Regions from separate parts of the Pseudoalteromonas aquimarina genome, predicted to be linked through region 3. Evidence: predicted binding sites of a transcription regulator. Region 3 holds the regulator's gene; each other region holds the start of a gene.
The links. Region 3 encodes sigma-54, which starts transcription at its own class of promoters, with help from an activator protein. Its sites were predicted from a motif close to GTTGGCACGNNNNTNGNNT; they were not measured.
Positions count from the first base shown of each region.

Region 1: the regulator sigma-54 is predicted to act here: its motif matches at 1,942-1,960, upstream of AAEU29_RS15985 (P-II family nitrogen regulator).
Region 2: the regulator sigma-54 is predicted to act here: its motif matches at 3,606-3,624, upstream of AAEU29_RS14685 (DUF2884 family protein).
Region 4: the regulator sigma-54 is predicted to act here: its motif matches at 6,309-6,327, upstream of AAEU29_RS15770 (DUF3192 domain-containing protein).

Region 1 covers NZ_JBMMUG010000006.1:173,331-180,734, reverse strand. Annotated here, with positions in the region: gene AAEU29_RS15995 (histidine kinase) at 1-473, opposite strand, end outside; gene AAEU29_RS15990 (sensor histidine kinase) at 494-1,702, opposite strand; gene AAEU29_RS15985 (P-II family nitrogen regulator) at 2,002-2,340, shown strand; gene AAEU29_RS15980 (ammonium transporter) at 2,351-3,583, shown strand; gene AAEU29_RS15975 (response regulator) at 3,711-4,808, shown strand; gene thpR (RNA 2',3'-cyclic phosphodiesterase) at 4,810-5,349, opposite strand; gene AAEU29_RS15965 (ArsR/SmtB family transcription factor) at 5,392-5,715, shown strand; gene AAEU29_RS15960 (ArsJ-associated glyceraldehyde-3-phosphate dehydrogenase) at 5,726-6,724, shown strand; gene arsJ (organoarsenical effux MFS transporter ArsJ) at 6,816-7,404, shown strand, end outside.
Region 2 covers NZ_JBMMUG010000005.1:318,297-325,700, reverse strand. Annotated here, with positions in the region: gene AAEU29_RS14715 (AzlD domain-containing protein) at 1-25, shown strand, start outside; gene AAEU29_RS14710 (iron-containing alcohol dehydrogenase) at 56-1,210, opposite strand; gene AAEU29_RS14705 (LysR family transcriptional regulator) at 1,349-2,221, shown strand; gene AAEU29_RS14700 (glutathione peroxidase) at 2,297-2,779, shown strand; gene AAEU29_RS14695 (MarR family winged helix-turn-helix transcriptional regulator) at 2,782-3,222, shown strand; gene AAEU29_RS14690 (PA3496 family putative envelope integrity protein) at 3,219-3,398, opposite strand; gene AAEU29_RS14685 (DUF2884 family protein) at 3,677-4,495, shown strand; gene AAEU29_RS14680 (HD domain-containing phosphohydrolase) at 4,554-7,316, opposite strand; gene AAEU29_RS14675 (diacylglycerol/lipid kinase family protein) at 7,333-7,404, opposite strand, start outside.
Region 3 covers NZ_JBMMUG010000005.1:100,963-108,366, reverse strand. Annotated here, with positions in the region: gene AAEU29_RS13720 (bifunctional GNAT family N-acetyltransferase/hotdog fold thioesterase) at 1-99, shown strand, start outside; gene mgtE (magnesium transporter) at 131-1,492, opposite strand; gene AAEU29_RS13710 (HPr family phosphocarrier protein) at 1,615-1,887, opposite strand; gene rapZ (RNase adapter RapZ) at 1,897-2,748, opposite strand; gene ptsN (PTS IIA-like nitrogen regulatory protein PtsN) at 2,764-3,222, opposite strand; gene hpf (ribosome hibernation promoting factor) at 3,224-3,511, opposite strand; gene AAEU29_RS13690 (RNA polymerase factor sigma-54) at 3,534-5,030, opposite strand; gene lptB (LPS export ABC transporter ATP-binding protein) at 5,110-5,835, opposite strand; gene lptA (lipopolysaccharide transport periplasmic protein LptA) at 5,832-6,287, opposite strand; gene lptC (LPS export ABC transporter periplasmic protein LptC) at 6,352-6,903, opposite strand; gene kdsC (3-deoxy-manno-octulosonate-8-phosphatase KdsC) at 6,903-7,404, opposite strand, start outside.
Region 4 covers NZ_JBMMUG010000006.1:125,799-133,202, forward strand. Annotated here, with positions in the region: gene AAEU29_RS15750 (S9 family peptidase) at 1-1,649, shown strand, start outside; gene AAEU29_RS15755 (methyl-accepting chemotaxis protein) at 1,791-3,428, shown strand; gene AAEU29_RS15760 (M17 family metallopeptidase) at 3,480-5,006, opposite strand; gene dinB (DNA polymerase IV) at 5,097-6,152, opposite strand; gene AAEU29_RS15770 (DUF3192 domain-containing protein) at 6,372-6,737, shown strand; gene AAEU29_RS15775 (LytR/AlgR family response regulator transcription factor) at 6,884-7,404, shown strand, end outside.

The sequences.
Region 1 (7,404 bases), on a different contig from region 3:
ACATAAAAGTAAGCCCAAACAACAATAAAAACAACATTGTAAATTACATAAGCAACTAGCGATTCACCTAAAGTGTCTAGGTGCATAATGCTATTCACATACTCTTCTAAAGAGTAGGGTGTAAGCGAGACTAAAATTGGTAAAAAGTCTAAAGCAATAATCACCAAAGCGGTCACAGTAGAGCTCGCCAAAATGAGTAAAAACGACTTCCACTTGGTTGTTGCAAAGTTTTTGTAATGCTTATAAATACCGCGCAGCACAATATGAAATACTGCAAAGATCATGATTAATTGATATGTGGTGAGTATCAACGCGCCAACTAAACCAAGTTGAATAATTGGCATTGATTCAGCATCAGGCTCGTGAAACACACCCCAGATACCTAAATAACTTACTAAGAATGAAATAACTAAAATAGGCCCTTGATAACGCCAATAATTAGGGCTGGTATTTCGAATATAACTGAAATTCATAACCGTATTAGGACCTTTTATTAAAGTGGTAACGTTAAACACGCAACGTATTTATCGTCTTTTAACGCGGCGTTTAGTGAAGCGTTTTCGTTGTACATTAGCTGTAAGCGTTTAATCAGGTTTTCTTGGCCAGTACCTGTACTTTCTACTTTGTAGTTACCGGTGTAAGTGGGGTTGCTTACGGTAACCACTAATTGGTTTTTATGCTTTGAAATATCAACAACCAACAAGCTTTGCTCTTGCCTTGGTGCAATACCATGTTTAATAGAGTTTTCTATCAAGGTTAGAATGCCCATGGTAGGCACTTTAATGTTTAAGCAGGTTTCATCTACGTGCATTTCAATTAACAAACGTTCTTCCAAGCGGATATGCTCAATATCGAGGTAAAACTCACAAATACGCAGTTCTTCTTTTAATTTTACAGTGGGATGTTTATTTGCAGTTAAATTGTAGCGAAACAGCTCATTAAGTTTATCTATCAGCTCTTTGGCGAGTTGCTTATCTTCGAAAATCATGCCACGAATACTGTTAAGTGAATTAAACAGAAAATGCGGATTAAGCTGACTCATTAATAAGGCAATTTGGCTTTGTTTTAGTTGGTTTTTAACTTGAAAACCACGTTTCAATGCAGAGAGTGGGAAATAAAAAAGTAACCATAGAGAAAAGAAGCCAAGCTGAGATTTAAATCGCTTTGAATAAGCGCGGTCAATCGCTTCTTGGTCGCCCTGATGAATTTTATCGAGCTCTTTTCGTGCATTGATGTGTGCTTGATCAAAACCCTCTTTAAAGCCTTTTTTAAATTCAGCTTTAGCAGATGTATCGGCATCAGGTTGCTCTTTGCTTTGAGTGTCTTCAGTTTCTTCTTTTTCTTCTATGGGTTGATTTAGCGGATCTTTATCAGGGTTAGCTTGGTAGTAAGCGATTTCGTTATGAATTGGCACAAAATAATTGCGACTTACTTCACGTACATTGGTGCCAATAATGCTACCAATTAAAACAAGTACGAAACCACATAATAATCTTTTTAATATTCCTGTGTCTTTTTCACGCAGGAATTGTAGAGGGGCTCGAATTAAAAAGTGAGTGATGATAAAAAAAATGCAGATTCTCACACCTGTATAAGCAAGTATGTTCGCTATGCCATGCATGTCTTTGTCAGTGTCAATATCTGACAAACCACCAACTAGCAGAATGACCGCGATAAGCGCTTGGATAACCCAATAAGCCATGTGCTTATATATCCTTTGTTATTGATTTTTAATTCCATTGAGTTGGTAAAGTTCAGGGTTATATACCAACTCCGTTGGTTCATATTGTGTCAAAAACGGCTACTAAAGCAAGTTTTCAATATTTCTCTTTTTGCACCAAAACGTTCATAAAGCCAATGTTTATGCACCCTTGTGGTGCGTTAACTTTCTTGTAACACATTGTAAATTACTTAACCTTATGAATTAGATAAAAAAATATTATTGGCACAAAGGTTGGATTTAACTTGTACAAATTAAAAAAACGACAACAGGTACATCTTATGAAAATGATCAGTGCGATTATTAAGCCATTTAAGCTTGATGATGTGAGAGAGGCAATGTCAGATCTTGGCATTGAGGGCATGACAGTAGTTGATGTTAAAGGTTTTGGCCGTCAACGTGGGCATACTGAATTATATCGTGGTGCAGAATACCAAGTTGATTTTATTCCAAAGATCAAAGTGGAAATTGCAACACAAAGTGACAATGTAGACCGTGTTATTGAAGCAATTAGCAACGTGGCACAAACCGGTAAAATTGGTGATGGCAAAATTTTTGTATACGACCTAGAACAAATTGTTCGTATTCGTACGGGCGAACTAGACGAAGCAGCAATTTAAGGGGAATGTCATGGAAAATACAGTAGTTGAATTGAAATTTGCACTCGATACTTTTTACTTTTTAATGTCGGGCGTATTAGTAATGTGGATGGCAGCAGGTTTTGCCATGTTAGAGGCTGGTTTAGTTCGCTCTAAAAACACCACTGAAATCTTAACGAAAAACGTGGCACTTTATGCAATTGCATGTACCGTATATTTAATTGTTGGCTACAACATTATGTATGTGGACAACGCTGAAGGCGGTTTTTTACCTTCACTAGGTGCACTAATTGGTACTGAAGCTTCGGATGCAAATCACTCATTACAATCAGACTTCTTCTTCCAAGTAGTGTTTGTTGCAACGGCAATGTCAATTGTCTCTGGTGCTGTTGCTGAGCGCATGAAGTTATGGTCTTTCTTAGTATTTTGTGTTGTTTTAACAGGCTTTATTTATCCACTTGAAGGCTACTGGACATGGGGTGGTGGTTTCTTATCTGCGATGGGTTTTGTTGATTTTGCAGGTTCAGGCATCGTACATATGGCGGGTGCAGCAGCTGCGCTTGCAGGTGTATTACTTTTAGGTGCACGTAAAGGTAAATACGGCAAAAACGGTGAGATCTATCCAATTCCAGGCTCTAACTTGCCATTAGCAACGCTTGGTACGTTTATTTTGTGGATGGGTTGGTTTGGTTTTAACGGTGGTTCTCAATTACTACTTTCAGACAAAGAAAATGCAACTGCAGTAAGCCAAATTTTACTGAATACCAACGCAGCAGCTGCAGCTGGTGCAATTGCCGCTTTACTACTTTGTAAAGTGTTATGGCGCAAGGCTGATTTAACCATGGTGTTAAACGGTGCATTAGCAGGTCTTGTGGTAATCACAGCAGAGCCTGCATCACCAAGCCCATTACTTGCGGTATTAGGCGGTGCTTTAGGTGGTAGCTTAGTTGTATTTAGCATTGTAGCACTTGATAAGGCGAAAATTGACGACCCAGTTGGTGCAATTTCTGTACACGGTGTGTGTGGTTTCTTAGGTCTTATGTTAGTGCCGTTTTCCAATAGCGATGCAACCTTTGTTAATCAACTTATTGGTGCACTTGTTATCTTTGGCTTTGTTTTTGTTAGCTCTTATATTGTTTGGGCAGTACTTAAGAAAACCATGGGTATTCGTGTTGGCGAAGAAGAAGAAATTAACGGTATGGACCAACATGATTGTGGTGTAGATGCATACCCTGAATTTGTGACTGTAAGAGGCAATATCTAAGTCGTAAATTAAAAGCGTAACGTTAAGTTACAAAGTTCTTTAAAAGCCCAATGCTTATTGCTATTGGGCTTTTTAATTTGTGATATTATCCTATGCTTAAAGTTGTAGTTAAAAACGTGCTTAGATTATGAAAATTAACTTATTAATCGCCGAAGATGATGTCTGTTTAAATGACCTCGTTGCTTCAAGTCTCACAGAAGAATACCAAGTATCACAAGCGTATAGCTTAGAGCAGGCGAAATCATTATGTGAACAATCGGATTTTAGTGTCATTGTATTAGATTATTACTTTCCTGATGGTAATGGTGTTGAGTTAATTAAGTACGTTAAAAAACAAACCAATCCCCCGATAATTATTTTTTTAAGTGCCTCTGAAGAGCTTGAGGTAAAAATGGCTGCTTTTGATGCAGGTGCCGCAGATTGGATTGATAAACGTACGTTTATTCCGCCACTGTTAATGATTAAAATTAAAAAAGCGTTAGCCAACCAGCAAGAGTTCGATGCCCTTAAAATAGCAGAACAAAATGCCAACACAGCGGTGTTTTCAGCTATGTCTGATTCATTTATGTGGGGTAACACCGCAAGAGCTATTCAAGCGTGCTTATCATGTACTAATTATGATGAATTTTTACTGCAGATCTTTTCTTATTTACAGAGCTTAGAGCTAACGGCTTCTGTTGCATACAGTGAAAACACCAAAATCAGCTATTGGGACAGTCCTTCAGCACGTGCCAGCGGTATGGAAGAAGATCTCTTTAAATTGGTAATGCAACGTGATGACCGCATCATCAATGCTGGGCGCAGATACTTCTTCAAAGACAATAATATCTGTATTTTGATAAAAAATATGCCTGAAGATGAGGTTCGCAAAGGTCAAATTTTAGATGTGGTAGCAGCCTATATTGAGTGTGCTAATCATCAAATTAATACCCTTAATCAAGAGTATGTAAAGCAGCTTTATTTTAAGAAAATAGCCTTTGAATTGGATGATCTTCAACAAAAAATGGGGCACTTTACCGAGCAGACTCAAAAAATTCAAAGCAACCAATCATTGGCTTTTTTTGAGATTTTTAGTCAATTAGAACTCACTAACGATGAAGAAGCAAAACTGACAAAAGTAACAGATGAAACACTTTTAAAGTTTGAAGAGCTTGCATTTAGTCATGTAAAAATCATCAACACGTTAAATAACGTCATTAAAGATTTTAAACGTCAGCTTTCTTAATTCAGCACGTTAGTTTAAAGCTTTTCATGGGTAGGTAACGTAACTGGTTATTTACCCGTGTTGAGTGAAATAACTTAAACTCTTTAAATTCTACTTCGAAGGGCGTTATAGCCTTTTTTATTTCAGGTTGCTGTTTGCAATTTCTTTTAAGCGTTACATGGGGATGAAAATCAAACGGATTTTGATAAATACCCAAACGCTCTCCCTCAGTGCGCAGTGAGGTTGCAAGCACATTCAGCGGTGTGACTAATTCGCATGGCTTTAAAAAGAAAATCCCCGTATTTGGCCAATAGCCCGTCTCTGCAAAGCGTAATTTAAATGAGGAAAATGTTAGGCTTTTTGCATATTCAATAAGTAGCAATTCATTTGCAGGCGACACATTTGGTAAAAATGCTAGGGTTAAATGTAAGTTGCTTTGCAACACAGACTTACGTTTATCATCAACTTGGTGTGATAACCAATTGAATATGTGCGCTTTGTTTTCTTGGCTAAAATCTAAGCCAAAAAATAACCGTTTATTTTCTTGATTTTTATCTATCATCTTTTAATATTTGCTTATGCGTATATATGGCTAAGCGAATTTATGGCTGTTGCACAATTTCACAAAGCGCTCAGTGAGCAAACACGCCTCAGAATTATGGCGTTAATTTTAGAACATAACGAAGTGTGTGTCTGTGATCTCGTTACTGTACTTGAAATGCCACAAGGATCGGTAAGTCGTCATTTAAGTTATCTAAAAAAATCAGGGTTAGTTGAGTCAGTTACTCGCGGTACGTGGCGTTTTTATCAACTTAATCAAGCGATGACAGAGCCATTATTAACGATATTAAAGCTTACGCTCGATTCACTCAAAAGCGATTGCCAAGTGCAGCGCGACTTAACGTCTTTTAAATCTTCAAATTGTTAGGCTGATTATTATGAAAATTGCGATTAATGGCTTTGGCCGTATGGGTAAGTTGTTAGCACGTATTGTGCTTGCAGAGGGAAATCATCAGCTGGTTTATATTAACGACCCAGCTGCCAGCAATGAAGCGATTGCACATTTATTAGCGTTTGATTCGGTTCAAGGGCGTTTTAAAGACAATGCAATTCATGCTGATGACGCGTTTCTTTATGTTGAAGAGCATAAAATAGCGTTATTACATGAAAAAGAGTTAACCGCATTACCGGTAGACAATATCGACTTACTGATTGACTGTTCTGGTTTATATCGTCAATCAACACTGTTTCAGCCGTTACTTGATAAAGGATTAGAGCGTGTGTTGGTATCGTGCCCAGTTAAAGACGAAGGCGCGATTAATTTAGTCTATGGCGTAAATCACGATTTATACCAAGCGGATAAGCATCAAGTAGTAACGGCAGCATCATGTACCACCAACTGCTTAGCCCCTGTGATTAAAGTGCTAAAAGAAACGGTGGGTATTAAACGTGGTTCTATGACCACCATTCACGACATTACCAATACGCAGACGATTGTTGATAAAGCGCATAAAGATTTACGCCGTGCTCGTGCCTGTGGTGAGTCGCTTATTCCAACAAGTTCTGGCTCAACAACGGCAATTATGACGATTTTTCCTGAGCTGCAAGGTAAGCTTGATGGTTTAGCAGTTCGCGTACCTTTATTAAGCGGCTCGTTAGTAGACTTAGTTATTGAAACGGAAAAGCCGACCAGCGTTGAAGCAATTAATAATGCTTTTGAAGAAGCTAAAAACGGTGAACTAAAAGGAATTTTAGATATTGAAATGCGTCCGCTTGTTTCTGTTGATTTTGTCGGTGATAGCCATAGTGCAATTGTTGATGGATTATCAACACAAGTAATTGATAGTCACCTTGTTAAGGTGCTTGCATGGTACGACAACGAAATAAACTATGTATCGCGTATGAACGATATTGTGAATATGATTGCGGCTTCTTAAATTGCCTCATATTGACACCTTCTGCTAAACCTTGGCGTGAAAACGCCTTGGTTTAGGCGCTAAAACTCTCTTATATCTCAAACTTAAAACTATGTTAGCAGCAACAAAAACAGTTAATCAGGGTATCAAAGACTATATTCAAATCACCTTTGCTTATTGGGGGTTTACGTTAACCGATGGCGCGCTGCGCATGTTGGTGGTGCTTTACTTTCATACACTTGGTTATTCACCGATTGAAGTTGCCATGCTGTTTTTGTTTTACGAATTTTTTGGCATTGTGACAAACCTTTTTGGCGGTTGGTTAGGTGCGCGCTTTGGTTTGAAGATCACTTTGTTTAGTGGACTGTTTTTGCAAATAAGTGCGCTGGTGTTACTGGCGCAAATTCAGTGGTTGAGTGTTGCTTATGTCATGGCATTGCAGGCCATATCGGGTATTGCTAAAGACCTCAATAAAATGAGTGCTAAAACCGCAATTAAACAGTTGGTACCTAAAAATGAAAATAGCACGCTATTTAAATGGGTTGCACTGCTAACTGGATCAAAGAATACGTTAAAAGGCTGCGGTTTCTTTTTAGGTGGGTTGTTGTTAGCGGTATTTGGTTATCAACACAGTTTATATATTTTAGCATCAGGGCTTGGCGTAATTACATTGCTGGTGGCTTTGCAATTAAAAGGGAGCT
Region 2 (7,404 bases), 220 kb from region 3:
TGTGTTCTTTTTATTAAAGCTCTAACTGGGTTTTCAGTTAGAGCTTGTCGTGTCTTTAGAGTGATGCCTTAAGTACATCACGGCTAATATCGAGAGTGACTTGTTGGTTTTCACCTAGAGCAGTCATGCCATGTCGTTCAAGTTGCTCAACAATCGCATCCACAATTTCTTCGCCTAATTGGTAATCGCTAAAGCGAGTTGGCATCTTTACTGAGTGGAAAAATGCCTCGGTTTTTTCGATTGCAAGATTAATGGTTGTGTCATTATCTTGCTCTGAAATACCCCAAATACGTTCAGCATATTGCAGTAATTTAGCTTCTTTTTGCTGGCGCATTGCATGCATCATACGTGGCAACACAATAGCCAATGTTTGTGCATGATCTAAACCATAAAGCGCAGTAATTTCATGGCCTAACATATGAGTCGACCAATCTTGTGGTACACCGGCACCAATCAGGCCGTTTAATGCCATGGTTGCAGACCACATTAAGTTTTCGCGAACTTCCATATTTTCAGGTTCAGCAAACACGCGCGGACCTTCTTCAATGAGTGTATGCAATAAACCTTCAGCGAAACGATCTTGTACTTTGGCACCGTGGTCAAACGTGAGATATTGCTCCATTACATGCACAAACGCATCAACAATACCGTTAGCTAGTTGCCTTTCTGGTAGTGTTTTTGTTACTTGCGCATCTAGCACAGCAAATTTAGGTTGTACTTTTTCGCTAAAGAACGGCAGTTTGTCGTTAGTGTCGAGTTTCGAGATAACCGAGTAGCTATTTGACTCTGAACCTGTTGCCGGCAATGTAAGTACCACACCGATAGGTAAAGCGTCTGATACCTCTGCTGCTTTTGCCAGAATATCCCATGGCTCGCCTTCAAATTTTGCTGCCGCAGCAATAAACTTAGTGCCATCAATTACAGAGCCACCACCCACAGCAAGTAAATAATCAACGTTATGTTCTTTAATTTGTGCAACAGCGCGCATTGCGGTTTCATAGCTTGGATTTGGCTCAATACCAGAAAATTCAAACACCTGATGTTCGCTTAGCGCATCTACTACTTGCTGATAAATGCCATTTTGTTTAATGCTGCCACCACCATAAATGATCATCACTTTTGCAGATGTTGGGATTTCCTGTTGAATTGTCGCGATTTGGCCCTGGCCAAAAATAATTTTAGTTGGATTTACAAAACTAAATTCCATGATATTGCCTCAATTAGGTACGGTAATTAAAGCCAGTTTAGCGTGTAACTGCACAGGGATAATCCCCCTAATTGGCAAATAACTTTTGCATATGTGCAATAATAAGTGTGTTAGTGTCTTTATTTTTGTTGTGGAGAGGGTATGGATTGGCAAGGTTTTAACGAATTCTTAGCGGTTGTTGAAAGTGGTAGCTTTACCCGTGCGGCAAAAATTTTAGATGTTTCAACTTCTCACGTCAGTCGCAGTGTTGCTCAGTTAGAGTCACGTTTGGGGGTTGCACTGTTAAAGCGTACCACCCGTTCACTGAATTTAACGGAAGCTGGGCAACAATATGCAGCATCACTTCATTCCATCCAATCTGCGATGGAAGAGGCTAACTTAGCACTGCAAGGTGAACAGCAAGAACCAAAAGGTACAATTCGTGTGTCGTGTGCTGGCGATTTTGCGGCAAAACAAGTTGCGCCTAAATTAGCACAGTTTTGTCAGCGTTATACTCAGGTATCTATGGTGATGGACTTTAATAACCGCAATGTAGACTTAATTGCAGAAGGTGTTGATTTAGCGATTCGCTTTGGCCGTATGGCAGATTCCAATTTAATCGCTCGTCCTTTAACCACGCGAGTTATGACTTTAGTTGCTTCTCCTGAATACCTAGCAAAGTTTGACGCACCGACACATCCAGAGCAGCTTATAGAGCATAATTGTTTGTATGCGGTAACTAATCGCTGGCGCTTTAAAGTTGATGGCACCATCAAAGAATACAAAATTTCTGGTCGATGGCGCAGTAACAATGGTGAGGCGCTACTTCAAGCGTGCTTGTCGGGGCTGGGTATTGCGCATCTTGCTCAGGATATTGTCGAAGAGTATGTGGCAAACGGGCGGTTGGTTAGTTTACTAGCGCCCTATCAAGTAGCGGATAACGCCTCGTGGTTAGTTTACCCAAATCGCGATCTAATGCCGCTGCGAGTTCGCTTACTCATCGATTTTTTAATTGCAGAGTTTAATCAAAATTAATACTTCAATTTTTGAACTATTATTGCGCGATTATATCGTGCGCGATATATTTGCTGACAATAGAGGAGAATGACCATGACACCGTTTTATCAATTAAGTATTAATAGCCTGCAAGGGCAAAAAATCGATTTTTCAGACTATCAAGGCAAAGCTGTATTAGTGGTTAATACTGCCAGTAAATGTGGTTTAACGCCGCAATATGAAGGGCTGCAAGCACTTCACAAAAAATATGCAGATCAAGGCTTAGTTATTATTGGCTGCCCCTGTAATCAATTTGGACAACAAGAGCCAGGTAGCGCAGAACAAATTCAAGGCGAGTGTTTAATTAATTATGGCGTTGATTTTACGATGACTGAAAAGATCGATGTAAATGGTGAAAATAGTCATCCGCTTTATAAATACTTACGCAATGAGTTAACAGGCATTTTGGGCAATAAAATTAAATGGAATTTCACTAAATTTCTGATTGGCCGTGATGGTAAGCCGTTAAAGCGTTTTGCACCAACTACAAAACCAGAAGCGCTAGAAAAATACATTGAACAAGCATTGGCGCAGTAGCCATGGCAAGTAATGCTGACCAATTATTAGAAAACCAACTTTGTTTTCCGATTTATGCTGCATCACGCTTGGTGACGCGGCTATATCAGCCTGAGTTGGATAGACATAAGTTGACCTATCCACAGTACGTGATTTTACTTATTTTGTGGCAGCAAGATGGAGTGACAGTAGGTGAGATAGGTCAGCAAGCTATTTTAAATAACAACACGCTAACGCCAATTTTAAAACGCATGGAACAAAGTGATTTAATAGAACGTCGGCGCGATGAGTGGGATGAGCGTAAGGTGCGTATTTATTTAACGCAACAGGGGCATTCACTACAGCAATCACTTTCGTGTTTGCCTTCTCAATTAGTTGATAAAGTAGGGCTAGACCTTGAAAAAGCAAAGCAGTTAAAGGCATTGCTTGGCGATTTAATGGATAAGCTAAACGATCAGGTTTAAAGCTCATCCCAATAGTTATGCGTATCATCCATGCCGATGGATTTACGCAGTCGCTTTTGTTCTAAAATATCTTCTAAACGTTTTTTTACTTCACGTTTATGTTGGGTATCTTCGCTGTTTTCCAGTTCTGAATTCAGCGGCTCTTGATTATTGATGTCTTGGTAATTGTCTTTCATGATCACCCTCAACATTGCATTTTAACGCGCTCATAATCAGTAAAAACCCATATTGCAGTTAGCGCAAGTAATGTGTAAAAATTTTGATTGGTCAAAAAAACGAATCTGGTGGTTAAAAAAACCATTTATTGGTTTTTGATTTTTGTTTCCATGCTGTGATTTATATTAATTATTATTTATCTGTTTGATTTTTATCGTTTTTGTAATTTTGGCACTGAGTTTGATAAAGCTATAACACTTAGAGAAAAAATTAAAACGCGACAGATACGGGAATCATTATGAAAAAATTACTTATCACAACAGCAGTAGCAGCATGTATGGGTCTTTCAGCAAGTGCAATGGCACACCAAGATGACCACGATAACAACATCAACTTTTCATCTGATAGCTGTAATTTAAAGTTTAATAATAAACTTTCGATTACCCCAGATACGCTCAATATTGAAGCACCATCAGGTGTAGTAGCAATTGACCAAGATGGTAATTTAAAAATTAATGGTGAATCGCAGTCTTTATCAGCTAGTGACCAAACGCTATTGGCGCGCTATTCGGAAGATGTACGCGGTCAAGTACCTCAAGTTGCCGAAATCGCAATGGAAGGTGTTGCACTTGCAGGTGTTGCACTGAGCGAAGTGGGTAACGCGTTTGGCCTTGAAAATATGAGCGCGATGGAAGAGATTATGTCGGAAATCGGTGAAGAGATTCAGCACGCATTTTATGATGGTGGCACTTTTGTAATGGACCAAGGTCGCTTTGATAACATTGGCGACACATTCGACAATAAATTTGACGAAAAAATGGAACAAGCGATGGAAGAAATGATGATGGAATCCATCGGCAGCTTACTAATTACCCTTGGCAGCGAAATGCTTAGCTCGGGTGGTAATATGAGTGACTTCGAGCAGCGCATGGAGCGTATGGGCGAGCAAATCGAAGAAAAAGTAGAGCTGCAAGCTAAAAACATTGAGCAAAAGGCAGATAAAATGTGTTTCGATTTCAAAGCACTTGCAATGCAAGAAGATGAGCTACAAGCACGTATTCCAGCACTAGCAAATTACGATGTGTTTAAAGTGGAAACTAAAAAATCATCAATCTAATGTAGGTAAACATTAGTTATAGCGTCAGTCATCATTTAGGGAGCAGTTGCTCCCTTTTTTAATTTAATTGCTCCGCTTTTAGATGGTTTTTTGCATAGTGTTCGGGGATTTCTTCGGCAATAAAAAAGTCGAGTAGAGTCTGGTCTAATTCCCCTTTTGTTGCGAGCTGCTGCATTATATTGATTGCTTGTGACAGGGTTTTAGCTTGTTTATATGGCCGATCTGAGGCTGTCAGCGCTTCAAAAATATCGGCAATGGCTAAGATGCGCGCTTCAAAGCTAATTTCATCACCGCACAGCCCTTTGGGGTAGCCTTTACCATTGAGTTTTTCATGATGCGCGCCAGCAATTTCAGGTACTCTGCTAAGGTGTTTCGGGAATGGAAGCTTTTCAAGAATTTCAATTGTTTGCACAATATGATGGTTAATTGCATAACGTTCTTCTTGATTAATTGTGCCTGCGCTAATGCTCAGGTTGTATAGCTCACCAAGGTTATTTCTAAGCTCAGGTTGTTGCAAATTATACTTTGCGCTATCGCAGCGTAAATTCTGATTATAAAGTAGATGGTTTGGTCTATCGGCTAAGACACTTAGCTCAGAAACCTCAGAAAAACCTGAATATTGAGTTAACTCTTCTTGAGATAATCCTAAGCGTTCATCAAAGTGTGGCTGCCATCTTAGCTGTGTTATTTCATTTAGCTTATCTATATCATTGTTTGATACAAACTCAGCGTTATTGCAATACGCCACATGCGCAAAATCACGTTCCAACTGTATGATTTGCTCTGCAAGTTTAGTGTCGATGCTGTTTTTATCTTCTCCTGCGAGTTTTGCTTTAAGCGCAGCAATTTCTAAGTCGCGTTTTAGAACTTCAAAGCGGGTTCTAATTTCATGAATACGGTTGTAAATGGTTTCTAGTCGGGTTGCTTTATCAACTATGTACTCAGGCGTTGTGACTTTGCCACAATCATGTAACCACGCCGCGATGGAGAGCTGGCGCTTAGCATTTTCATCAAAATTAAAATCAGGAAATTGGTTTGACTTGCTAGCTGCTTCAGCGATGTGTGTTGCAAGCTCTGGCACCCGTTGACAATGTTTACCCGTGTAGTGAGATTTAGTATCTATTGCGCCAGCAATGACTTGAATAAAGGAATCGAGTAACTTCTCTTGTTTATTAACTAGTTTTCGCCCTTCAATTGCGACACCAAAAAATGCCGCCACTTGCTCAGCGAGTTTTAAGCTAACACTGCCTTTCGGCGTGCTTGCTAGGTAAAAATAAACCTGTAAACCAATTACTTGTTGCTCTCGGTTTTTTAGCGGTACTTGTACTTGGTAACATTCTGTATTTTCAAGTGATAACCACTGCTTCAAAGCATTTGGTACATCGCTAACTTCTGTTATATCGCTAAGGCTGTATAAAGTGTGCCAGTGTATGGTTGGCAGATTGTTTATTGAGTATTGCTGATTGTCATAACGTAAAAACTCTGCGTTTAAGTTTTGATTCTGCGCTAGTAATACTAGGCATCCCTCGGCCTTCATTATGCGTGTTGATTTAATTGTAATTTTATCGATTAGGCGTTGTAAGTTTTGCTCTTTTGATAATGTGCTGAGCAGACTAAAAAACTCACTTAAATTACCATGAAGGTGTTGCAAACTCGCTGCGAGCTGTTCGATTTCAACAACATTAATGTAGCAACTAAATGCACCAGGTGTTTCGAAGTTGGCTAATTGAGATGCATAGCGATGCAATTGTCTAATTGGTCGTGTAATAACATGTGCAACCAAATAGCTTAATGGTATCGCTAATAAACATAAGCCTAATAAAATTAATAACCAAGTATAAAGTTGCGAATAAATAGGGCGCAAAATGATATCTGCTTTGGTGGCAGCCACAAGCATTACACCACTTTGGCTATTTGGTTCGATTTGCGTGGCATTTAGGTACCACTTGTTATTATTCGCAATAACTTCTGTAAGTTGATTAATATCTGTTGAGCGTACTATGGTGGCTGAATGAGTTAACCATGATTGCCAAGGCGCAATTTGGTCATCTTCCAATTGAATGTCTTTACCATCTTGTAGCGCGAGAATTTTGTTGTTGCTGTTCATTAAAAACAACCAAGTATTAAACTTTAGCTCATCGTGATACATGGTTGCATACAAAGAATGCGAATTAAGATCGACACTTACAGTCAGTTGGTTAGATTGCCTAACCAATGAAAAAACTTTGCTTTGGCTATAGTTATCTTTATAGGGTTCAACCAATGTGAGCGCATTTGATTTTTGTGCCTGTTGGTACCAAGGGCGCTGTTTAATGTTGAGACTGGCTGCGAGTTTTTGTTGTTTAAGTAAGGCTAATGATTGATTGTAAAAATAGCGAATTTCAGTGTCGTGATGGATCTTCTGCAATACAAAGTAGGTGTTGTTTGGCGTGTTAAATAATTGCTCTGATTCGGGGGTGTTTATTTGATGGAGTGCCCAAAGAATGTCGTTATTTGTAGTGAGTGTAATGGCATCAACATGGTTATCGCTATGCAAGAACATACTTAGCTCTTTTAATAGCAAGGAGGGAAACTCGTTTAGCAGTTCTTGTTTGGTATTGTATCTATAAATCAGACTGTTAATGACTTTTTGCGCATTGCTATAATCAGAGCGAATACGCGTTAATACATCTTTTAGTGCTTGCTGATGATTACTGAGTGCTTGCGCTGTCGCGAATTCTAATCGGCTTTGGTAATTAAGATAAATAAATGTGCTGCTAATTGGCGTGCATGAGATCAAAACGGCAATCGTCGAAAATTTGATAATGCTCAGTTTTGGCATAGTTGGCTCACTACAATTATAAAATTTTTATAGTTAACGCATTTTCTGCCACTTCAATAACCGCTGGAGTATAACCTGCTGACTCACC
Region 3 (7,404 bases):
GGTGAAAAGGCTATTTATAAAGTACCAGTTAGTATCTTTGATGGTGAGCAGCTTGTGGCAGAATTTGTTGGTGAATACACCCTGCTACCAAAGAAGTAGAAATAAGGTGATATAAGCAATAATGCTTATATCACGGTAAAAGGAAGTAGGTTGCTGTGCCAAGGAAGGCAAAAATACCAACAACATCCGTCACAGTCGTTAAGATAACCCCTCCAGCAAGGGCAGGATCAATGTCCAGCTTTTTAAGGAGCAGCGGGATAGTTACGCCAGCGCAGCCAGCAGCGAATAAGTTCATAAACATCGCAAAGGCGATCACTAAACCAAGCGTGAAGTTCCATTGCCAAAGTGCCACGACGGATGCAATCAGCAAGGCCCAAATCACACCATTAAGCATGCCTATGGCAATCTCTTTACCTATTAGCCAGCGTTGGTTGGCATCATTAATGTGGCCAACAGCAATACCACGAATAACGAGCGTCAGGGTTTGACTGCCTGCAATACCGCCCATTGAAGGTACGATACCATTAAGAACCGCTAAAATAGGCAAAATACCAAGCGTAGATTCAAACAACCCGGCGACAAATGCAGCCAAAATGGCAGTAATTAAATTAACACCAAGCCAAACCGAGCGTCGCTTTGTACTTTTAACAACAGGTGCAAAGGTATCTTCTTCATCATCAAGACCGGCCATGCTCATCATGCTGTGCTCGGCTTCTTCACGAATAACATCAACAATGTCATCGATAGTGATACGACCAAGCAATTGGCTGTCTGCATCGACAACCGGTGCAGAAATCCAATTATGACGTTCGAATAGCTGTGCAACTTCAGACTCACCCATACTCACTGGGATGGCCTCAGATTCGTTATCCATCACTTCGCGCACTGTAAGACTAGGATTTTTAGTCAGAAGCGTGGCTAGTTGTATATCACCTAAAAACTTATTTTCTTTATCAACAACGTAAAGTTCATCGGTACCTTCAGGCAGCTCCCCCTTTAAACGCAAATAACGCAAAACAACATCTAGTGTTACATCAGGGCGAATGGTTATGGTATCGGTGCTCATTAGTGCACCGGCAGTTTCCTCTTCATACGAGAGAACTACTGTTGCACGTTCTTGGTCGGTTTTATCCATTGAGCCCAATACTTCTTGGTAGACAGTATCAGGTAAGCTACGCAGTACTTCTGCAAAATCATCGTCGTCCATTTCCTCTGTTGCAGCAGCAACAAGAGCAGGATCCATTTGCGCGATGATGCCGTTACGTACATCTTCTGAAAGTTCTTCTAAGGTTTCGCCCTGTAAATCAGGATCTACAAGCTGCCAAAGAACGGTACGACTTTTATGCGGCGATGACTCCAAAAGCAAGGCAATATCACAGGGTGGCATATGTGCTAACATGCGGCGAACGTGCACAAACATGCCGCTACTTAGGGCTTTTGTGACCTCATGTAGTTGTGTTTGTGAATAATCCTGTTCTAGTGCTTCTGGCATGTTCACCCTATTATTTGTTGATGGTTGGAGTGAATGGTTGCAACTCTTTGATTTATAGAGTTAACTTGATTTTAACTTATTGTAGCATTATTGCAGATAAAAGTTTTAGTTAAGTTAGCAGTTTATTCGTCTTCGTTAAACTTAGCTTGAATTAAATCACCAATGGCGAGTAACGCTTGATCTTGGTCTGGACCATCACAGCGAACTAACACTTCTTTCCCTTGGGAACTTTCTAATAACATCAATCCTAAAACACTATCGGCATCCGCCGTTTTCTCACCTTGAGTTAGGCTTATCTTGGCATCAAATGCCATGGCAAGTTTAGCCAACTGGGTTGCAGCGCGAGCATGTAAGCCAAGCTTATTTTCTATCAAAAAGTGTTTTTCGATGGCCATGCTCTTCCCTTACGATGACTTGGTTTGTTCTCTATGATGCGCTTTTACATTTTTATGATGCTTGGCGAAGCTTTCTGCAAGGGTTTGAGCCAAATACACTGAGCGATGTTGTCCACCAGTACAACCAATTGCAACCGTTAAATAACTGCGATTGTTACGTTCTAAATGGGGCAACCAAGTTTCAATAAATGTTTGTATTTGCCAAGCAAACTTATGTACAACGGGTTGATTAGCAAGAAAATCGATTACTGGCTGATCAAGCCCTGTTAGCGGTTTTAAGTGTGGCTCCCAATGCGGGTTCGGTAAGAATCGTGCATCAAAAACATAGTCAGCATGTTTAGGTATGCCGTGTTTATAACCAAAAGATTCAAAGGTAATAATCAGCTGATTTGATTTTTTACCAAGTACCTTTTCACGAATGCTATCAGCTAATTGATGAACACTTAAATCAGTTGTATCAATAAAAATATCGGCCTTAGATGCAATCGGGTCAAGCAGCTTCTTCTCGGCTTCAATTGCTTCTTCAAGAGAGATATTGTTTAGCGAAAGCGGGTGTAAGCGACGTGTTTCAGAGAAACGTCTAATCAGAGTGTTATCATCACTGTCGAGATAAAAGAGTGTTGGCGTAGCAAAGCCAGGCAGGTAGTCTAATACCTCTTCAATTTCCTCTGGCTCTTTTGTCATATTACGAGCATCAACACTGACGGCAATTTTGTCGTATTTGTCGGAGACTGAGCGAATTAACGATGGCAGTAAATTAACCGGAATATTATCAACAACATAGTAGCCAAGATCTTCAAGCACCCTAAGTGCGACAGTTTTTCCTGACCCTGAGCGACCACTGATTAAAATAAGCTGCACTTAAGTCTCCTAACTTTAGTTACTCGCTTCACTACTAATGATTTGATATAGCTGATGATTATTCTCAGCATGACGTAGCTGACGGCAAAATTGCTTGTCTTTTAGTTTATCAGCGATAGTGGCTAAAGTCTGCAAATGTTGTTGGCACTTTTGCTCTGGTATGAGCAGTACAACGAAAATATCGACGTCTTTGTCATCAATTGCATCAAATGGGATAGGAGATTGATTTACAATTAAAAAACCGATGGTATCTTGTAAGCCATCAATGCGGCCATGGGGAATGGCGAGGCCTTTACCAATACCTGTACTACCAAGCTTTTCACGCTGTAATAAGGCATCTAAAAATTCTTGAGAAGTGATGTCAGGTGCTTGTTGATGCGCAAGATCACTTATAAATTCAAATAGTCGTTTTTTGCTATTAAAAAGGACCGCGGTTTTAGCGCAGTCCTCAGCAATAATATCTGTAAGTTTCATTTTAGTGGCGAGATAACTTCTCTTTGTGTTTAATTACTTGACGGTCAAGTTTATCAACTAGGCCATCAATTGCTGCATACATATCTTCATGTGCGGTTGATGCGAAGAGTTCGCCACCATTAACATGCATTGTTGCTTCTGCTTTTTGTGATAATTTTTCAATATCTAGAATAACGTGCACGTTATTAATGTGATCAAAATGCCTCTCTAGTTTTGCAAATTTGTTAGTGACATAGTCTCTTAAAGAATCAGTAATTTCTACGTGACGACCTGTTAAGTTTAATTGCATAAGCATTTTCCTTCTAAATGGTCTAAATCAGGCTCTTGCGCTGATTAGACGGTGGTATGGATAGCGACTCACGATATTTTGCAATTGTGCGTCGCGCCACTTTAATTCCTTGTTCTGCTAGTAGATCGGTTATCTTGCTATCGCTTAATGGCTTGGCAGGATTTTCCGCTGCTACTAACTTTTTGATCAGTGCTCGAATCGCGGTAGATGAGCACTCACCCCCATTTTCCGTGCTAACGTGGCTAGAGAAAAAGTATTTTAATTCGTAAATGCCACGTGGTGTATGCATGTATTTTTGCGTTGTAACACGCGAGATAGTCGATTCATGCATTTCAACCATTTCGGCGACATCATTTAAAACCATCGGTTTCATTGCTTCATCGCCATATTCAAAGAATGCCTGTTGTTGTTCAACAATGCAATTGGCTACTTTTAATAAAGTGTCATTGCGGCTTTCTAAGCTTTTAATAAACCATTTAGCCTCTTGCAAATGGTTGCGTATAAACTGGCTATCACTGCCTGACTTCATAGAGCGGGTAAGTGATGCATACTGCTCGTTTACACGAATTTTCGGCATACTGTCGTTGTTTAACTCAACACGCCAACGGCCTTTAATCTTTTTCACTGAAACATCAGGAACAACATACTCAGGCTCTTCATGAATGATGCTTTCAGCTGGCTTTGGATTAAGGCTATGTATTAATGTTAAGACTTCTTTTAACTCAGGTTCTTTGAGTTTGGCCTTCTTCATTATGGTACGATAGTCTCTTAACCCCAAAAGTTCCATATGGTTTGAGATTACGCTTTTTGTTTCGCTTAGCCAAGGGGTATTTTTGTCATACTGGTTGAGCTGGATCAATAAACATTCTTGTAGTGAACGTGCAGCAATACCAACAGGATCAAAGAGTTGAATGCGTTTTAGTACAGCTTCAACTTCATCAAGTTCAATTTGTTCCTGATCTTCTGATTTTTGCACCGCTTCTAAAATTTCTTCGGCACTTTGCGTTAAATAACCAGAATCATCAACCGCTTCAACAATGGTTGTTGCAATCATTTCGTCGGTGTCGCTAAACGGCGTTAAACGTAATTGCCACATTAAGTAATCTTGCAAAGATTCGCTGGTAGAGCCTTGGTAAACCGTGTCATTTTCAGGGGCGGGTGCATTGCTAACCGATACTGGTGCTGCACTAATATAATCATCCCACGACACGTCCATAGCTAAATCATCAGAGAGATTTTCATTATTTAAGGCGTCGCTAGATTCAATTTCTGATTGGCTTACAGGCGTGTCATATTCATCGTGAGAAGATGAATCATCTTTGCTGGTTTCAGTGCTTTCATTGTTTTGATTGTCATCACTGAAATCAATGTCTTCTTCAAGTAAAGGATTGGCATCAAGGGCTTCTTGAATTTCTTGCTGCAAATCTAACGTACTCAACTGCAATAGGCGAATTGCCTGCTGCAATTGGGGTGTCATTGTTAGTTGCTGCCCAAGGCGAAGCTGTAGCGATTGCTTCATGTAATTATTCTAATCCTTCTTTATTTCTCAAGCTGTTGGTTAACAATTCAACTCCAGTAAAAAAGTACACTCATTATTACTATAGTCTGAATTGTTCACCTAGGTATACATCGCGAACTTTTTGGTTGTTTAAAACCTCTTCTGCAGTACCTGATGCTATCAATTCACCGTGAGAAACAATATAGGCTTTCTCACATACATCAAGGGTTTCGCGCACATTATGGTCAGTGATTAAAACACCAATTCCGCGATTTTTTAAATGCTCAATTATTTTCTTTATATCTATCACTGAAATAGGATCAACACCAGCAAAAGGTTCATCTAACAGGATAAATTTCGGATTTGCGGCTAATGCGCGAGCGATTTCTACTCGGCGACGCTCACCACCAGAAAGAGCCATACCTTGCGAATCTCGAATATGACCAATATTAAATTCTTCGAGCAAATCATCGAGCGCTTCTTCGCGCTGAACACGATTAAGATCTTTTCGAGTTTCGAGGATCGCCATGATGTTTTGGTATACCGTAAGCTTTCTAAAAATCGAAGATTCTTGTGGTAAATAACCAATTCCTAAACGGGCACGACTATGCATTGGTTGTAATGTAATGTCATTATCATCAATACGAATAGTGCCTCTGTCACTCGGCACTAAACCGACAATCATGTAAAACGTGGTTGTTTTACCTGCGCCATTTGGGCCAAGCAAACCTACGATACTGCCGGCTTTAACTTCTAAACCAACATTTTTAACAACTTGACGTGATTTGTAACTTTTTGCCAGCTTTTCGGCAATTAATGTGCTCATTTTTCGCCTTGTTTATTTTGCGTATTAATGATGGTTTTTACTTGGTTATTTGAGTTTTCTGACTTTTTAGATGTCACTGTTTCATTTGCGCGATCGTAAATGATGGTATCTGCTGACATCATGTCGCCATTTTGTTGGAACTTGGCACCACCAGACATGGTAAACAATGATTTAGCCACATCGTATGTAATGTTTTCTGCACTTGCAACTATCGTAGAGCCATCTTCTTGCTTGGCAGAGAATTTAACGGGCTTTCCACTTGCGATCAGTAATTGTTGATTATCACCAAGCTCGGTGCGCTTATGTGCTTCTAAATAATCGGCAGTGATAGACATATTGCCATGCTTAATTTGAACATTGTTGCGGAAAATACCCACATTTTCTTTAAGACGAGCAGACTGCTCATCAGCATCAATTTCCAATGGAAACTTCAGTTTAATTTGTTCAGCCATTACTTGGACACTGGAGATGCACAAAGTGAAAGCCAGTCCGGCGATTGACATTAATTTAGTCATTTTATTGGTCATAATAAGTGGTCTTTGTATGGTTGATTAACTGTATAACTTGTTCTTCTAAATTAGCATTGAGGCCTTGGCCTTTGATTTCAAGTCCAGGACCTGTCATTTTCACTTCTGATTCGGAAGTCATCACCTTTGTTGAAATCAGGTATTCAATGCTGGCGGCTTCTATAGTGTCGAGCATAACATCAGTTGTCAGACTTTTAGCAACAACGTTTTGTTCCAGAATAAGTTTTTCATTGTTATAAAGTGTGGCTTCATCGGCGGTCAGTTGCCACACCCCTTGTTCTGAAAAAATGGTAAATTGCGGTTTTTCAAAATGGGTAAAACCTAAGTCTTGGTACATCGACATCTTTTTCGCCATAACTTTATGGCTAACTGCACCTGCGTCATTAAAATTTGTTTGTTTTAAATCAGTAGCAATATAGTCAGGAATACTGGCTATTTGCTCGATCACAGGGGCTTGCTCTTTTGTCTCAAAAAAGTAAGGAAGCCATAGCCACACCATGGCAATGGTAAAGAGTATTGTAAGGGCGATGCGCGCAGACATTAGCTACTGGTACCAGAGTGACTAAGAGGTTTATTTTGACTCAACATAATTAAGTCTGTGAGTTCGCGTACGGCACCAAAACCACCAAGCATAGTGGTTGTATAGTGGGCTGTGCGTTTAACTAGTGGGTGTGCATCATTGGTTGCCACGGCAAAGCCAACAAGCTCCATAACGGGCAGGTCAGGGCTGTCATCACCAATGTAGGCGATTTCGTTGTTACTGAGTGATAGCGATTCTTTTAATTGATTAAAGGCAACAATTTTATCTTCTTGACCTTGATAAATATGCTGAACCGTTAGGCTCTTCATGCGGTTTTCTACAATCTTTGAATTGCGCCCAGTAATTACCGCCACTTGCACGCCACTATTTATAAGAGATTTAATACCAAAACCGTCTTTCGTGTGGAACGCTTTAAGTTCTTCGCCATCATTGCCAAGGTAGATACGGCCATCTGAAAATACGCCATCAATATCGCAAATTAGCAGTTTGATGTTGCGTGCT
Region 4 (7,404 bases), on a different contig from region 3:
ATACCATTAAAAATGGTATGGCTGAGTTTGTTGCGCAAGAAGAAATGAGCCGAATGACAGGCTATTGGTGGAGCGGCAATGAAGAAAAAATTGCATTTACACGTATTGATGAATCACCTGTAGCGGAAGCTATTCGTAACGAAATTTACGCTGATGAAGTAAAGCTATTTAACCAACGTTACCCATTTACCGGCACTAATAACGTCGATATTCAACTGGGAGTTGTTAGCCTTAACTCACAGCAAATTGATTGGGTTGATATGGGTGAGGATAAAGACATTTATCTTGCCAGAGCACAATGGCTAAAAGATGATAAAACACTGTCTTACCAATGGCAAAATCGCTCGCAACAACGTTTAGAACTGCGTTTTTATAACAGTGATAGCAAAAAACAAAAAACAGCACTGACAGAAACAAGTAACACTTGGATTAACCTGCATTTTGATTTGCGTTTTCTTGATGACAAAAAGCACTTTGTTTGGGCATCTGAGCGTGATGGCTTTAAACACCTTTATCTATACAAAGTAGATGGCACCTTAGTACGCCAAATTACACAAGGTGATTGGATTGTTGAGAGTATCAAAAGCATTGATGAAAAAAATGGCTTAGTTTACTTCTCAGGCCGCGCAGATACACCGCTTGAAAGTCACTTATATTCAGTAAAACTATTTGAAAAATCAAAACCTCGTCGTTTAACTGAAACAGGTAAATTCCATTCAGTTGTCATGGCTAAAGATAACCAAACCTTTATTGACCGAAGCTCTAGTGTAAACCAGCCTGCACAAGTATCACTGCGCGATAATTTAGGTAACTTTATTACTTGGTTAGAACCAAATCGCCTTGATAATAATCACCCATTAACACCTTATCTAAATGATTTAGTAGAGCCAGAATACGGCACATTAAAAGCTGATGACGGCCAACAAATGCATTATCGTTTATTTAAGCCTAAAGCGCTTGAGGCTGGTAAAAAGTATCCTGTAATGGTGAATGTCTATGGCGGACCTCATGCGCAACGTGTTACCAACAGCTGGCGTAGTAAAAACCTCTATTTCCAATATATGGTGCAGCAAGGTTACATTGTATTCCAACTAGATAATCGTGGTTCATATAATCGTGGTAAAAAGTTTGAAGATCCTATCTACAAACACTTAGGTGAAATTGAAGTACAAGACCAAATTAAAGGTGTTGAATTCTTACGCACTCTTGATTACGTAGATGCTGAACGAATTGGTATTTATGGCCATAGCTATGGTGGCTATATGGCACTAATGACAATGTTTAAAGCGGGTGACTACTTTAAAGCTGGCGTATCCGGTGCACCGGTAACAGATTGGGCACTTTACGACACTCATTACACTGAGCGCTACTTAGGTCACCCAGACACAAATGCACAAGGTTACGAAAAGAGTGCTGTATTCCCTTATGCAGAGGGCTTATCTGGTCCATTAATGATTTATCATGGCATGGCCGACGATAACGTATTGTTTACCCATGCAACTAAGTTATTTAAACAATTACAAGATAACGCTCAACAGTTTGAAATGATGACTTACCCAGGCTCTAAGCACAGCCTGCGAGGCAAAAAAGTGCAAACACATTTGCATCAGACAATTACTGATTTCTTTAATCGTCACTTCCAAAAATAACGACTAAACAATTAGTCTTATCAATAAAAAGCGGGCTTGCCCGCTTTTTCTCTTTCTTTTATAAAATAATGTCTTAGGTCAAATTATATTTCGAAAAATATAGTCTAATATTAAAACAACAAATCAAATAAGGGTGGCATTATGACAACACTTCGCCGCATCACTATTCAACAACGTTTAGCCATTCTGGTTGGCTTAATTGTACTCGGCTTGGCATTATTAAGCGCCGCCACATTAAACTCTCAATATCATTTATTAAAAGATGAGTCATATCAAAAAACTCAAAGCATAGTGGAGGCTGCGCACAGTATTATTACTGCTTTTCATAACAAGCAAATAAATGGCGAATTAACTGAAGAACAAGCCAAACAAGCAGCAAAATCTGCTATTAGTGAAATGCGTTATGAAGGAAACAATTATTATTGGATCAATGATACGTCGCCTACCATGATCATGCATCCAATGAAGCCAGAATTAAATGGCAAGTCATTAGCGAATGTTAAAGATCCAAATGGTGTAGCCCTATTTGTTGAAATGGCCAATATCGTTAGGCAAAAAGGAGAAGGCTTTGTACCTTACCAATGGCCGATGCCTGGCGCTAAAGATCCTGTTGATAAAATATCATATGTAAAAGGGTTTAAACCTTGGGGATGGATCATTGGTTCAGGCATTTACTTGGATAATCTCGATGAACTTTTTGCCGAGCAAGCAACCAAATTGTTAATACAAACTATCGTTATCATTTTACTTGTTGGCGCATTAGCTTATTTTATTGGCAAAAGCATCATCGCTCCAACTATCCAAGCTACCAAGTTAATGAAAGATGTAGCGCAAGGTGAAGGTGATTTAACGCGTAAACTCTCAACCGATGGTAACGATGAAATCGCCCGTTTATCAGCATACTTTAATGAGTTCTCAGATAAAATGAGGGATTCCCTGAAGCAAGTCGCTAATGCATCACAACAAGTGTTACACCAAGCAAATATGGTGGCACAAACGAGCGATAACAGCCAAGAATATATCCAAATGCAGTCAGACAATACCACACAAGTTGCTACTGCTATGGAACAAATGACCGCACAAATAAGAGAAGTAAGCGATAATGCGAACGCAGCGGAACAAGCTGCAAATCAAGCTCGAGAAAACACCCAGGCCGGTAAAGATGTTGTAACTCAAACAATTGGTCAGATTGAATCACTCTCAAATAACATAGACCATGTAAGTGAAGTAGTAGCATCACTGGCCGCTGAAAGTGACAACATTGGTGCCGTGCTTGATGTTATTAGAGGAATTGCGGAACAAACTAATTTACTGGCGTTAAATGCTGCAATTGAAGCTGCTCGCGCCGGTGAGCAAGGACGTGGTTTTGCTGTTGTAGCAGATGAGGTGAGAACACTTGCAAGTCGAACTGGGCAAAGCACAGAAGAAATTCAACAGATGATTCAAAAACTGCAACACGGTGCTCAAGAAGCGGTTTCCGCGGTAACAGCTTCACAATCAACATCAAAAGAAACGGTGACTCAAGCAAGTCAGGCAGATGAAGTACTCAATCAAATTGATGAACTAATGAATGTTATTTCAGAAATGAACAGTCAAATTGCTCGCGCCACAGATGAACAAAGCCAAGCAGCAAGTGAAGCTAATATGCGCATAAACGAATTAGCGGGTATGGCCGATGAATCATTAAATAACACCCATCAACTCAACGCTGCAAGTAGTGAATTAATTGCAAGCAGTGAAGAAATGAGTTCGGTTGTAAATCGCTTTAAATTGGATTAAACAAAAAAGGCCAAACTGAATTTGGCCTTTTTTATTGCGCTTCTAATTTAATTAAGCACAGAATGTCGCATAAATACTCGCTAGTGATGCAGCGGTTGGTTTACCATGTTGCCAATCGCCACCTTCAACGCCACTTCCAGCAATGTCCACATGTATATATGGAATAGGTAATTCTGAGCTTGCACCGTGTTTATCTAAACCAGAAGCCACAGCTAAAAATGCCATTGGGAACTGGTGGCCACGTGCAGTAATTGCTGATGGTGCATTGTTACTTGAAAGTACATCATCTGCTAATGTTTTAGGTGCGATAAAGCTGTAGTCTTCACGGCGCTCACGCGAAACTTCTGAGCCATCTGCCCATAAATCACCTTGCGCTGCGATGTTATGCGATAAGTTAAGTGCTCTTGATGCACCATTTTCAACCAGCGCAGTATAAGGCCCCATAGCGCGTGCGGCGTGACCTGTTAGTGTTGCAACAGTAAATACAACCGGATTCACTTCACCTTTTGCAACATCTTTAATTTCACTTAGCAAATCACCCATTGCTAAACGACCTTCAGCATCGGTGTTACCAATACGTACGCGTACACCTTCACGGCTAGTTATAATTTCATCTGGTACAAAACAGTCAGAACCGATTGAATTACGAACAACAGCTAAGTACGCGATTACTTTAACGCCTTTAGGTTGATGTTCTGCTAGACTTTTCATAAAGCCCGCAACAGATGCTGCACCACCTTTATCTCGACTCATACCAGCCATTGCGCCACCTACTTTTAAGTCAGCACCACCGGTATCATATACAAGGCCTTTACCTACAAATAAAAGTGTTCTTTCAATATCACCTTGCGGTACATATTCAAGTTTAATTACTCTTGGATGGTGGCGTTCAACCGCATATGAAGCACGCGCAACGGTGCTAAGCATCGGGTAATTCTTATCTATAAATTGTGTATCTGAAATCACCTCTACCGAAACCGAGGTATTTTCAAATAAGGCTTCACAATACTCAGCAAATCTAGGCGGAGCCATACGCTCTGGCTCTGTACCACATAGATCGCGAGCAGCATACTGACCCATTGCAATGGCATGAGCATAATGACTATCAAACTCACCAATCATAGTAATTGACTGAATTGGTTCAATTTCAGCACCATGAAATTCTCGTGCTTCAAGTGGTTGCCATAATGCTTGGCAGGCACCTAAATAAGATACAGTTATTGCTTGCTGATAGCGCGCATCATGATTGCCAAGCACTAGAATCGCGGGGTTTGTTGAGCCGGCTTGTTTTGCTTCTAAAATCCCTTGTTTTGCTGCATCAAAATAACGACGCACATCATCATAGTCACGGTTTAATGGACCTGTTGGCGCTAAAATTAGACGCTTACCAGGCGCTTCATCATTTACCAATAAAAGTGATTTTTGCCCAATACGTCTGTCGTACTGAGCCGTCTTTAAAACACTTTCTTTAAATTCATCTGGTAAAAGAGATAAGTCTGGCGAGATAATAATTAAGCCATCAACGTATTGAGGTAAATCTGAAATAGATGTCGCTTGAAGCGCCTTAGGTGAAGTCATTTTTAAACCTTACTGAACGAATTATAACGCTGTTTAATATCGCGTTAGTTTAGAAAAGATGGCTTAAATATGGGGTTAAATTTATAAAATTCAAGTTTCAAACATAGCAAGCTGCTCATGAGCACATTGACTATCAGCAATGCCAACGCCTATACCCAATAATCTCACTCCTTTATTTGCCCCGCGCTGGTAGGCTTTTTCAATTAAGCTAGCAAAAATTCCGTCGTCTAATTGATTACAACTATAATCAGCTGTGGTGCTCACAAAATCATTAAATTTAACTTTAACTGACAACTTAGATACTTTATTTATCAAACCTTTAGCCTCAAGTCGCTTATTAAGCTCAGCACGAAGTTTTGGCAGTTCTTGCAAACACTGCTCAAGAGATGTTTTGTCGTATTCATAAGTATGTTCAACTGAAAGTGATTTTCTAATTCGAGACATATTAATACTGCCAATCACTTCCCCATTACACTTTTTAAAAAGCTCAGCCCCCCAATTGCCAAACTTAACCTGCATTTGGTTTAATCCCAAATTAAGCACGTCTTCCCCAACAAATAAGCCAGATGCATTTAATTTCTCCAGAGTCACTTTTCCTACCCCTGGAATTTTTTTGAGGTTGAGCGACTTCAGAAATGTATTTACGCGGTGAGGTGGAATTAAGCAATAACCGTTAGGTTTATTTTCATCACTGGCGATTTTAGCTACGAACTTAATTGGCGCAATTCCAGCAGAGGCTGTTAACCCCGTTGTTTGATAAATTTCGTCTCGAATAGCATTGGCAATTAACGTTGCGCTACCAGAATGAAGTTTGCAATCTGTTACATCAAGATAAGCCTCATCTAATGACAGTGGCTCTATTAAATCCGTGTATTTAGCAAAAATCTCGCGCACTTGGCATGAAACTTCTTTATAAACCGACATTCGACCTGGCACAATCAGTAAGTCTGGGCACAATTGCAATGCTTTATAGTTAGACATAGCAGAACGAACACCATACTGGCGCGCAATATAATTTGCAGTAGCCAACACCCCTCTTCGGTGTTTACCACCTATAGCGATGGGCTTATCTCTTAAATCGGGATTGTCACGCATTTCAACAGCGGCATAAAAACAATCCATATCGATATGTATAAATTTTTTCAAAATAAAAACACTGTTTATATATACAGTTCTATTATGAACTATTTAAATAACTTTCAGCAAGCCTATATTTTTAGTCAAAATCCCTAACATTTAGCTTTAAACACTAAACACATCACATAATTAAAAATCAAACTATTGATAAATATGACAATAATTTATGGCACCGTTTCTGCTTTAGAAATGAAAATTATAATATTTGAAATTTATTCAAGGATTTTTATGAAATACTTAGTTTTAGCATCAGCACTTACTCTTCCATTACTAACAGGTTGCGTTGTCGCTGTTGGTGGAGATGGCAAAACCAGCCATACTTCTAGCTGGGAAAGAACCCATGAGAACAATCGTAAAGCAATCGCAAATATGGAACTTGGTAAAGAGTACCAACAAGTAATAAATAAATTGGGAACACCAAGTTTTTCTGAATTAGTTAAACAAGGCGATACTGAATTTCGTGTACTTTATTACGCAACAAACTCAATTCATTCTGATGGAAAAACCACTAAGGACGAATGTACACCGCTTGTTTTTAAAAATAATCAGTTAACTGGTTGGGGCGAAAATGCGTTAAACCAACTTAAAAACTAGTCAATTCAAAGGAGCAACTAAGTTTGCTCCTTCCTTCTAAAAACTCCAAAAAACTATTCATTTATAAGCATTTACAATTAACCATTGACTATTACGATAAGTTTCGTAATATTAAATACGAAAGGCATCGTAATTAGGTGGATAAAATGGATAGATTTAATCTGGTAATTGGTCATAACGACCCAGCATTCAAAGACATTATCTCAAAACAAATTGATAACTCGCTTTTTGCATTAAGTAATGTTGAATCTTGTTTTACGAATTTAATAAAAGCCTGTAAAGAAACAAGCGCCAAAGTACTCTTTATTCAAAATGAGCTAATCAAAGAAAACGATTGGATTACATTACAATCGTTGGCAAGTTCAACTGAAATAGTACTGTTATCTAATAATCGAATTGATGCCGCTAAGGCATTTGAGTTTGATTTATTTGATTTTATATTGGAGCCTATTGCGAGTTCTCGTCTTGGCAAAACATTTGATAAATTAGCTCGCTTGCTTTCCCCTGAGAAAAAGCAGTTTGACCTTGTGAGTTCATTAATGCAAAAGCTTACCCCAAATAAGCCAGATGATCGTCAAATTGTTCTAAAAGACGCTGGTCGCATTAAATTTTTAACACCTGATGAAATTTCATGGGTTGGCGGTGCTGGCAACTACGTTGAACTGCA